One region of the Actinacidiphila sp. bgisy145 genome, then DNA from elsewhere that is predicted to be linked to it. Evidence: riboswitches for the same ligand, from Rfam matches in the RefSeq annotation. Region 1 holds a riboswitch; the other holds the start of a gene.

What was found. Region 1 has a riboswitch for thiamine pyrophosphate ahead of thiO (glycine oxidase ThiO). Riboswitches for the same ligand answer to the same signal wherever they lie in the genome.
Region 2: linked by a shared signal. The riboswitch ahead of AC3ERT_RS09310 (thiamine ABC transporter substrate-binding protein) and the one ahead of thiO (glycine oxidase ThiO) in region 1 are both predicted to bind thiamine pyrophosphate.

Annotation. Positions count from the first base shown of each region.
Region 1 covers NZ_JBYIRL010000005.1:36,726-41,656, forward strand. The annotation lists gene pknB (Stk1 family PASTA domain-containing Ser/Thr kinase) at 1-632, opposite strand, end outside; gene AC3ERT_RS06420 (thiazole synthase) at 1,090-1,935, opposite strand; gene thiS (sulfur carrier protein ThiS) at 1,939-2,145, opposite strand; gene thiO (glycine oxidase ThiO) at 2,142-3,302, opposite strand; TPP riboswitch at 3,299-3,411, opposite strand; gene AC3ERT_RS06435 (NAD(P)/FAD-dependent oxidoreductase) at 3,521-4,732, shown strand; gene AC3ERT_RS06440 (Rv2175c family DNA-binding protein) at 4,822-4,931, shown strand, end outside.
Region 2 covers NZ_JBYIRL010000008.1:71,517-76,447, forward strand. The annotation lists gene AC3ERT_RS09305 (ABC transporter permease) at 1-1,005, opposite strand, end outside; gene AC3ERT_RS09310 (thiamine ABC transporter substrate-binding protein) at 1,119-2,225, opposite strand; TPP riboswitch at 2,217-2,360, opposite strand; gene rlmN (dual-specificity RNA methyltransferase RlmN) at 2,450-3,568, opposite strand; gene AC3ERT_RS09320 (phosphatidate cytidylyltransferase) at 3,648-4,727, opposite strand; gene frr (ribosome recycling factor) at 4,724-4,931, opposite strand, start outside.

The DNA of each region.
Region 1 (4,931 bases):
AGCATCTCGTAGAGCACCACGCCGCACGCGTACACGTCGGCCCGCTGGTCCACGGTGCCGTGGCCGATCTGCTCCGGCGCCAGGTACGACACGGTGCCCAGCACCACGCCCGTCGACGCGCTCGTCTTCGTGTCGATCGCCCGCACCAGGCCGAAGTCGGCGACCTTCACCCGGCCGTCGTCGCCGATCAGCACGTTCTCCGGCTTCATGTCCCGGTGCACCAGACCCGCGCGGTGCGCCGCGCCCAGCGCCGCGAGCACCGGTTCCATGATGTCCAGCGCCGCGTGGACCTGGAGCGCCCCGCGCTCCCTCAGCACGTCCCGCAGCGTGCAGCCCGCGACGTACTCCATCGCCAGGTACACGTACGTGCCGTCCGTGCCCTGGTCGAAGACGCCCACCACGTTCGGGTGCGCGAGCTTCGCGACCGCCTTCGCCTCGCGGATGAAGCGCTCCACGAACACCGCGTCGTCCGCGAGGCGCGGGTGCATCACCTTCAGGGCGAGTTCCCGGTCCAACCGGGTGTCCACGGCGCGGTAGACCGTCGCCATCCCGCCGACGGCGATGCGCTCCTCGACCAGATAGCGCCCGTCGAGCGTCTGCCCGACGAGCGGGTCCTCCACGCTGGTGTCCACGGCCACCGATTCTACGAGGCGGTTCGCACCCAACCGCGGGATCACGGCGCAATGTGTCCCACCCGTGCGGATTCGCTACGCGGTTGTAACCGTCTCCGTCCCCCTCCTCCCGCCCTGCGGGCCCCACGGCCCCCGCCGCGACGGTCCCGTCTCGCCCCCGGCTGCCGCCGTGTGGTGCGCTGGCCGCGCCGTTCCCCGCGCCCCTGTGGGGCGCTGGCTTCTTCCGTGGAGGGGCCGTGCGCTTCCCGCCGCGGGGGTTCTGTCTCGCCCCCGGCTGCCGCCGTGTGGTGCGCTGGCCGCGCCGTTCCCCGCGCCCCTGTGGGGCGCTGGCTTCTTTCGCGGGAGGGCCCGAGCAAAACCAGGGGCGCGGGGAACTGCGCGACCAGCCGGAGCGGGCCGTGAGGTGGACGGGGACGGGAGGGGGCAGTACGCAGGGGCGCGGGGGGAGGGCGGCGCCCTATGCGCGGGGGGCTGGGGGCGGCGCCCCCAGGGAGAGGGCGCCGTTCGAGGGGGTCGAAGCGAGGGCACCGTACCTGCGGGGGATACGCCCGGCCCGGTGGGCGAGCCGGCCGGCGGAAACGGCCTCCCGCATGGCCGCGGCCATGAGCACGGGCCGCTGCGCCCGGGTGACGGCGGACGCGAGCATGACGGCATCGCACCCGAGTTCCATGGCGAGCGCGGCGTCGGACGCGGTGCCGGCCCCGGCGTCGAGGATGACGGGCACGGACGCCCGCTCGACGATGAGCTGGAAGTTGTGCGGGTTGCGAATCCCGAGCCCGGAGCCGATCGGCGAGCCGAGCGGCATGACCGCCGCGCACCCGACATCCTCCAACTTGCGGGCGAGCACGGGGTCGTCGCTGGTGTACGGCAGCACCGTGAACCCGTCGTCCACCAACGTCTCAGCGGCGTCGAGGAGTTCGACCGGATCAGGCAGCAACGTCCGCTCGTCGGCGATCACTTCGAGCTTGACCCAGTCGGTGCCGAGCGCCTCCCGGGCGAGCCGCGCGGTGAGGACGGCCTCGCCCGCGGTGAAGCAGCCGGCCGTGTTCGGCAGGACACGAACCCCCAACCGGCTCAGCACGGACAGCACGGAACCCTTCGCGGTGGGGTCCAGCCGCCGCATCGCGACGGTCGTCAGCTCCGTACCGGAGGCGACGAGCGCCCGCTCCAGCACGTCGAGGCTCGGCGCCCCGCCGGTGCCCATGATCAGCCGGGACCCGAACACGGCGTCGCCGATCCGCAGCGGATCAGCCCCGTCAGGCGACGCGGACGGCGCGGCCTGCGCCGACGGTGTCGTGTGCAACGCTCAGCCCCCCTGGACCGCGGTGAGGATCTCCACCCGGTCGCCGTCGGCGAGCCGGGTCGCCGACCAGCGCGAGCGCGGCACCACCGCCTCGTTGAGCGCGGCGGCCACCCCGGTGGTCGCCGCGCCGTACCGGGCGACGAGCACACCGAGCGCGATCGGCTCCTCCAGAGCGCGCGGCTCCCCGTTGACGAGCACGCTGATCGTCATACCGTCTGCTCCTCACGTACGGCCGCGAACCGCCCGGCGGCGAACGGCTCGGCGTACCGCGGCAGCCGTCCGGTGTCCAGGACATGGCCGAGGACGTCCCCGGTGACGGGCGTGAGCAGCACCCCGTTGCGGTGGTGCCCGGTGGCCAGCAGCAGGCCGTCCAGGTGGGAGGGCCCGAGCAGGGGCGCGTTGTCCGGCGAGCCGGGCCGCAGCCCCGCGAGGGTCTCGGTGAGGGGGAGTTCGGTGATGCCGGGCACCAGGTCGTGCGCGTCCCGCAGCAGTTGGTAGACGCCGCCCGCGGTCACCGCGGTGTCCCAGCCGAACTCCTCGCTGGTCGCGCCGAGCACCAGTTCCCCGTTCTCCCGCGGCACCAGGTAGACATGGCTGCCGCGGACCACCGCACGGACCGTGCGGGACAGGAACGGCGCCCGCCCGGCCGGCATCCGCAGCCGCAGGATCTGCCCCTTCACCGGCCGCACCGGCGGCAGCGCGTCCGGCGGCAGCCCCGCCAGCCGGCCGCTCTCGCAGCCCGCGGCCAGCACGGTGCGCCCCGCCACCGCCCGGGTGCCGTCGGCGAGTTCGGCGCCGGTGACCCGGTCGCCCGCGCACAGCACCCGCGCCGCCTTCGCCCGTACGAACTCCACGCCCGCCGAGCACGCCGCCCGCAGCAGCGCCGCCGCCAGCCGCCGCGGATCGACCTGGTGGTCGCCGTCCACCCGCAGCCCGCCGCGCACCCCGGGGGCGAGCAGCGGCTCCAGCCGGCGGCAGTCCCGCCCGGTCAGCCACTGCGCGGCCAGCCCCAGCGAGGTCTGGAAGGCGTGCAGGTCGCGCAGGTCCGCCCGGTCGTCCGCGTCCAGCGCCACCGCGAGGGTGCCGCACGGCCGGTAGCCGGTGTCCAGACCGGTGGCGTCGGCCAACTCCGCGACCAGGTCCGGATAGCGCGCCGCCGACGCCAGGTTCAGGTCGAGCAGCGTCTGCTCGCCGTACTGCAACTCCGTGACCGCGGCGAGCATCCCCGCCGCGACATGGGCGGCGCCGCCGCCGGGGGACGGGTCGGCCACCACCGTCGACAGCCCGCGCTGGGCGGCGCGCCACGCCGTCACCAGGCCGATGATGCCGCCCCCCACGACGAGGACGTCCGCTGTTCGGGTACGCATGAGTCTCGGCTGCTCCCTTCGCCGGCATGACCCGGATCAGGTTCGTACGGTCGGCGGCCGGCCAGCCGCCCTCTCAGCCCGGTGCGTCCGGGCTCCCGCGAATTCGCTTCCGGTCAGCTTAACCGAGGGCCCGCCGGCGGGCGCCGCCGCGTCCACCGCGGTGACCGGGCCGCCCCGACCCCCGCCCCGGCGCGGCCCCGACGCGCTAACGTGTCCCGGTGAGCGAGCGTCACGCAGTGATCGTGGGGGCCGGCATGGCCGGCGTGCAGACGGCCGTCGAGCTGCGGCAGCAGGGCTGGCGCGGCCGGATCACCCTGCTGGGGGACGAGCCCCACCCGCCGTACGACCGCCCCCCGTTGTCGAAGGCGGTGCTGCTGGGCGCGGAGGGCGGCGCCCTGGCCGACGTGCGGTTCGACGTCGACTTCGCCGCCTTGGAGGTGGACCTGCGGCTGGGCGTGCACGCGCAGGCGCTGCGCGCCGCGGCACGCCAACTCGTCACCGACGCGGGCCTGGTGGCCTATGACGCGCTCGTCCTGGCCACCGGCGCCTACCCGGTGGCGCTGCCCGGCACCGCCGGCCGCCCCGGCGTCCACCCGCTGCGCACCCTGGACGACGCCGCCGCGCTGCGCCCGGTCCTGGAGCGGCGCGAGCACGTCGTGGTGGTCGGCGCCGGCTGGATCGGCGCGGAGTTCGCGACCGCGGCCCGCAAGGCCGGCTGCGAGGTGACGGTGGTCGAAGCCGCCGACCGCCCGCTGTCCGGTGTGCTGCCCGCGTCCGTCACCGCGCACATGACCGGCTGGTACGACGAGGCCGGCGTGACCCTGCTGACCGGCACCACCGTGGCCGAGGCCGCGGCGGGCGGGGTGGTGCTCGCCGACGGCAGCCGCCTGGCGGCCGGCGCCGTGGTGGTCGGGATCGGCGCCCGCCCCGCCACCGGCTGGCTGGCCGGCTCCGGGGTCACCCTGGACCCCCAGGGCGCGGTGCGCGCCGACGAGCGGCTGCGGGCCACCGCACCCGACGTGTACGCGGTCGGCGACTGCGCGTCCTTCCCCTCCGCCCGCTACCACCGGCGGCTGCTCGTCCACCACTGGGACAACGCGGTCCAGGGCCCGCGCACCGCCGCCGCGAACCTGCTCGGCGGCGAGGAGGCGTACGACCCGGTGCCGTACTTCTGGTCCGAGCAGTTCGGGCGGTTCGTGCAGTACGCCGGGTTCCACCGGGACGAGGACACGATGGTCAGCCGCGGCGACCCGTCCGGCGACTCCTGGTCGGTGCTGTGGCTGCGCCGCGGCGTGCTGGTGGCGGTGCTCGCGGTGGGGCGGCCCCGGGACATGGCGCAGGGCCGCAAGCTGATCACCCAGGGTGCCGAGCCGGACCCGGCGCTCGCCGCGGACCCGGCGGTGCCGCTCAAGGCCGCGGTGCCGCATTGACGCCTGCCGCGGGGGCGCGGGGGCGCGGGGGACACCGTGACGGCTCAGCGGTGGGGGCGATTGTCAGCCGCAGGTGGCAGGCTTGTCCCGTGACTGCTTACTCGTCGGTTGACGCGCACATTGACGCTCTCGTCCCCTCCTGGCTCACCCTGCCCGAGGTCGCGGAGCGGCTCGGCCTCGAAGTGACCCGTATCCGGCC
Region 2 (4,931 bases), on a different contig from region 1:
GTTCCAGACGGTCTGCAACGGTGGGACGAGGAAGGTGCCGTCGCCGCCGGTGGTGCCGAGCGCGCGGTAGAAGGCCAGGCCGTAGCCGTTCGGGCCGTCGAAGGAGCGGGCGGCGAGCACGCCGAGCGGCAGCAGGATCAGCAGCGCGACCGAGGCGAGGACGGCGGCCAGCAGCGCGCGTTCGCCCCGGCCGCGCGGGCGGTGCGCGGTGCCGGCCGGGTCGACCAGGCGCAGCGCGGACTCCCCACGCCGGGTGGTCCAGGCGTGCACGGCCAGGATCGCGGCCACGGCGGCGAACTGGAGCAGGGTGAGCACGGCCGCGGTGGGCAGGTCGAAGATCTCGGCGGTCTCCCGGTAGATCTCGACCTCCAGGGTGGCGCGGGTGGGGCCGCCGAGGATCTGGATGACGCCGAAGGAGGTGAAGGTGAACAGGAAGACCATCACCCCGGCGGCCGCGACGGCAGGCCCGAGCGCGGGCAGGGTGACGCGGCGCCAGGCGGCGAGGCGGCCCGCGCCGAGCATGCGGGCGGCCTCCTCCTGGCGCGGGTCGAGCTGGGCCCACAGGCCGCCGACGGTGCGGACGACCACGGCGTAGTTGAAGAAGACGTGCGCGATGAGGATCGCCCACACCGAGGTGTCCAGGCGCACCCCGAACAGGCTGTCGGTGAAGCCGCCCTGCCCGAGCAGCGCGAGGAACGCCGAGCCCGCGACGACGGTCGGCAGCACGAACGGCACCGTGACCACGGCCCGCAGCAGCCGCTTGCCGGGGAAGTCCAGCCGCGCGAAGGCGTACGCCCCCGGCAGGGCGACCACCAGGGTCAGCGCGGTGGAGGCGGCCGCCTGCCAGCAGGTGAACCACAGCACGTGCCGGACCGAGCCGTCACCGAGGACGTCGCCGATCCGGCCGAGCTGCCAGCGGCCGCCCTCGTGCAGGCCGCGGCCGACGATCGCCGCCACGGGGTAGGCGAAGAAGGCGGCGAAGAACGCCAGCGGCAGTGCGGCCAGGGCCGCTCCGGTGAGGACGCGGCGGCTACCGCGGTGGGAGTCGGCCCGCGGCGCGGCGTTGCGCGGTGCGGCCTTGCGCGGCAGCCCGTTCTTTGGCGCTCCCTCCCGTGGCGCTACAGGACGATCGAGTTCCACGACTTCACCCAGTCGTCCCGCTTCGCGGCGATCTTGTCGGGCGCCAGCGTCGTGGGGTGCGGGACCTTCGCGCCGTACTTGGTGAACACCTCGGGTTCGACCGCGCCCTTCACGACCGGGTCGACGTACATCTGGAGCGGCATGTCCTGCTGGAAGGTCCGGCTGAGCATGAAGTCGATGAACGCCTTGGCGCCGGCGGGGTTCTTCGCGCCGTGCAGCAGCCCGGCGAACTCGATCTGGCGGAAGCAGGTGCCGGTGGCCACCCCGACGGGCGACTGCGCGGGCTGCGGGGTGACGCCGACCACCTCGGCGGGCGGGCTGGAGGCGTAGGAGACGACCAGCGGCTTGCTGCCCTTGGCCTTCTTGCCGGCGGCCGACCCGGAGAAGGCGTTGTCGTACGCCTGCTCCCAGCTGTCGACGACCTGCACGCCGTTGGCCTTCAGCTTCTTCCAGTACGCCTGCCAGCCGGAGTCGCCGTAGGTGGCGGCGGTGCCCAGCAGGAAGGCGAGCCCCGGGGAGGAGGTGGAGACGTTCTCGGTGACGAGCAGGTTCTTGTACTGCGGCTTGACCAGGTCGGCGAAGGTCTGCGGCGGCGCGAGGTGGTGGGAGGTGAAGTAGGCGCGGTCGTAGTTGACGCACACGTCGCCGGAGTCGATCGGCGTCACGCGGTGCTTGGCGGCGTCCAGTTGCACGTCCGCGGCGACCTGGTCCAGGCCCTTGGCGGTGTAGGAGTCGAACAGGCCGTTGCTCAGGGCGCGGGAGAGCAGGGTGTTGTCGACGCCGAAGAAGACGTCGCCGCGCGGGTGGTCCTTGGTGAGGATGGCCTGGTTGACCGCGGCGCCCGCGTCGCCGCCGCGCAGCACCTTGACGGTGTAGCCGGTCTCCTTGGTGAACTGCGCGAGCACCGAGGAGGAGGCGGCGAACGAGTCGTGGCTGACCAGGGTGACGGTCTTGGAGGGCTTGCCGGCGGCCGAGGAGGAGCCGGAACCGGAGCTGGAGCTCGAGCCGCAGCCGGCGAGGACGGTGGCGCCGGCGGTGGCGAGGACGAGCGCGCCGATGGCACGCCGACGGATGGTGCTGTTCACTGTGTGACTCCCTACGCCGGTATGACCCGGATCAGGTGGGAGGGTCTGCGGCCTGGGTCCCTCGACGGTCCTGCCGTCGGATCGGGTCCCAGCCGCACTCTCAGCGCCGTCTCAGGCGCTCCCCTGTCGGATGTTCACTTGTCCTGCGGTTCTGCGGTCGTGCGGTTCATGTGTCCTGCTGTTCATGTGTCCTGCTGGTACGACGAACACACCAGCGCACCGTATCAGCGTGCGGAGGCGGCGAGCTGACCGCAGGCCCCGTCGATCTCCTGGCCGCGGGTGTCACGGACGGTCACCGGCACGCCGTGCGCCTCCAGTGCGGCCACGAACGCCCGCTCGTCCTCCGGCCGGGAGGCGGTCCACTTGGAGCCGGGGGTGGGGTTGAGCGGGATCAGGTTCACGTGCACCCGGTGGTTCTTCAGCAGCCGGCCGAGCCGGTCGGCGCGCCACGCCTGGTCGTTGACGTCGCGGATCAGGGCGTACTCGATGGAGACGCGGCGGCCGGAGACGTCGGCGTAGTGCCAGGCGGCGTCGAGCACCTCGCGGACCTTCCAGCGGGTGTTGACCGGCACGAGGGTGTCGCGCAGCTCGTCGTCGGGGGCGTGCAGGGACACCGCGAGGCGGCACTTGAAGCCCTCGTCGGCGAAGCGGTGCATGGCCGGGACCAGGCCGACGGTGGAGACGGTGATGCCGCGCTGCGACAGCCCCAGCCCGTCGGGCGCCGGATCGGTCAGGCGCCGGATCGCGTCGACGACCCGGCGGTAGTTCGCGAGCGGCTCGCCCATGCCCATGAAGACGATGTTCGACAGCCGGTCCGGGGCGCCGGCCGCGCTGCCGGGCACGTCTCCGTCGCGCAGGGACCGCATCCCGGCGACGATCTGGTGCACGATCTCGGCCGTCGACAGGTTGCGGTCCAGGCCCGCCTGGCCGGTCGCGCAGAACGGGCAGTTCATCCCGCAGCCGGCCTGCGACGAGATGCACATCGTCACCCGGTCCGGGTACCGCATCAGCACCGACTCGACGAGCGTCCCGTCGAAGAGCCGCCACAGCGTCTTGCGGGTCTCCCCGTCGTCGCACGAGGCGTGCCGCACCACCGTCATCAGCTCCGGCAGCAGGTCGCCGGCCAGCTTCCCCCGGGCCCCCACCGGAATGTCCGTCCACGTCGCCGGATCGTCCGCGTAGCGCGCGAAGTAGTGCTGCGACAACTGCTTCGCCCGGAACGGCTTCTCCCCCAGCGCCGCCACCGCCTCCCTCCGCTCCGCGGGCGAAAGATCAGCAAGATGCCGCGGCGGCTTCTTGGCCCCGCGCGGCACGGCAAACGTCAGTTCTCCGGGTACAGGCATGATGCCTACCAGTGTCGCAGACTCCGCGCGGTGCGCCGTTCGTGCTGCGTGCGGCCGGGACGGGGCCGGGAGGCGGGGGTCAGCCCTGGCCGACGAAGGAGACGAGGAGGAGCCAGACGACGGGGGCGGTGGGGAGGAGGGAGTCGAGGCGGTCCATGATGCCGCCGTGGCCCGGGAGGAGGGTGCCCATGTCCTTGATGCCGAGGTCGCGTTTGATCATGGACTCGCCGAGGTCGCCGAGGGTGGCGCTGACCGCCGCGGCCAGGCCCAAGAGCAGGCCCTGCCACCAGTGGCCGCCGTCGATGAAGTACTGCATGAGCAGGGCGCCGACGACCATCGCGAAGCTGATCGCGCCGACCAGGCCCTCGCGGGTCTTGCCGGGGCTGATCCGGGGCGCGAGCTTGTGGCTGCCGAAGCGCCAGCCGACCGCGTAGGCGCCGGTGTCGCTGATCACGGTGAGCAGCAGGAAGACCAGCACCCGCCGCGGACCGTCGTCGGCGGCGAGCATCATGACCACGAACGTGGCGAGGTACGGCACGTAGAACGCGGCGAACACGGCCGCGGTGACGTCCCGCAGGTAGTCCTCGGGCGGGGTGGCCATCCGCCAGACCAGCACCGCGAGCGCGGTGAGCGCCATCGCGATCCACGCGCCGTCGGCACCGCGGACGTACCCGACGATCACCATCGCGGTGCCGCCGACCGCCAGCGGGACCAGCGGCGCGTGGATCTGCTTGCGCTCGGCGAGCCGGGAGGTCAGCTCCCACAGCCCGACGACCACCGCGACCACGACGATCCCGACGAAGACCGCCTTGACGACGAACAGCGCCGCCACGACCACCGCACCGAGGCCGACACCGACCCCTATCGCCGCCCGCAGGTCGCGCCCGGCGGACTTCTTCGCGGCCGGCGGTGGGTCCTGGGGCGGCGCGGACGGTGGCGGTGGCATGGTGGAGATCTTCCTCCTGACCCCGGGCTCCGTGGCGGAACCCGCCGCGTGACCGGCGCGTGGCGAAGCGCCCCAGGAAGAATCGTTCACGGAACGTCGCCTCGCGTCGTCGTCAGGTTGGTGGTCGGCCGGGGGGAACGTGCGGCGGTCCGGCCCGGACGCGCAGGGTCCGGCCAGGACACATCGGCTACGCGGGAGCTCCGCGGAGGTCAGACCTCCAGCAGCTCCGCTTCCTTGTGCTTGAGCAGCTCGTCGACCTGCGCCACGTACTTCGCCGTGGTGTCGTCCAGCTCCTTCTCCGCGCGGCGCACCTCGTCCTCGCCGCTCTCGCCGTCCTTGACGAGCTTGTCCAGCGTCTCCTTGGCCTTGCGGCGGACGCTGCGGATGGAGATCTTCGCGTCCTCGCCCTTGGCCTTG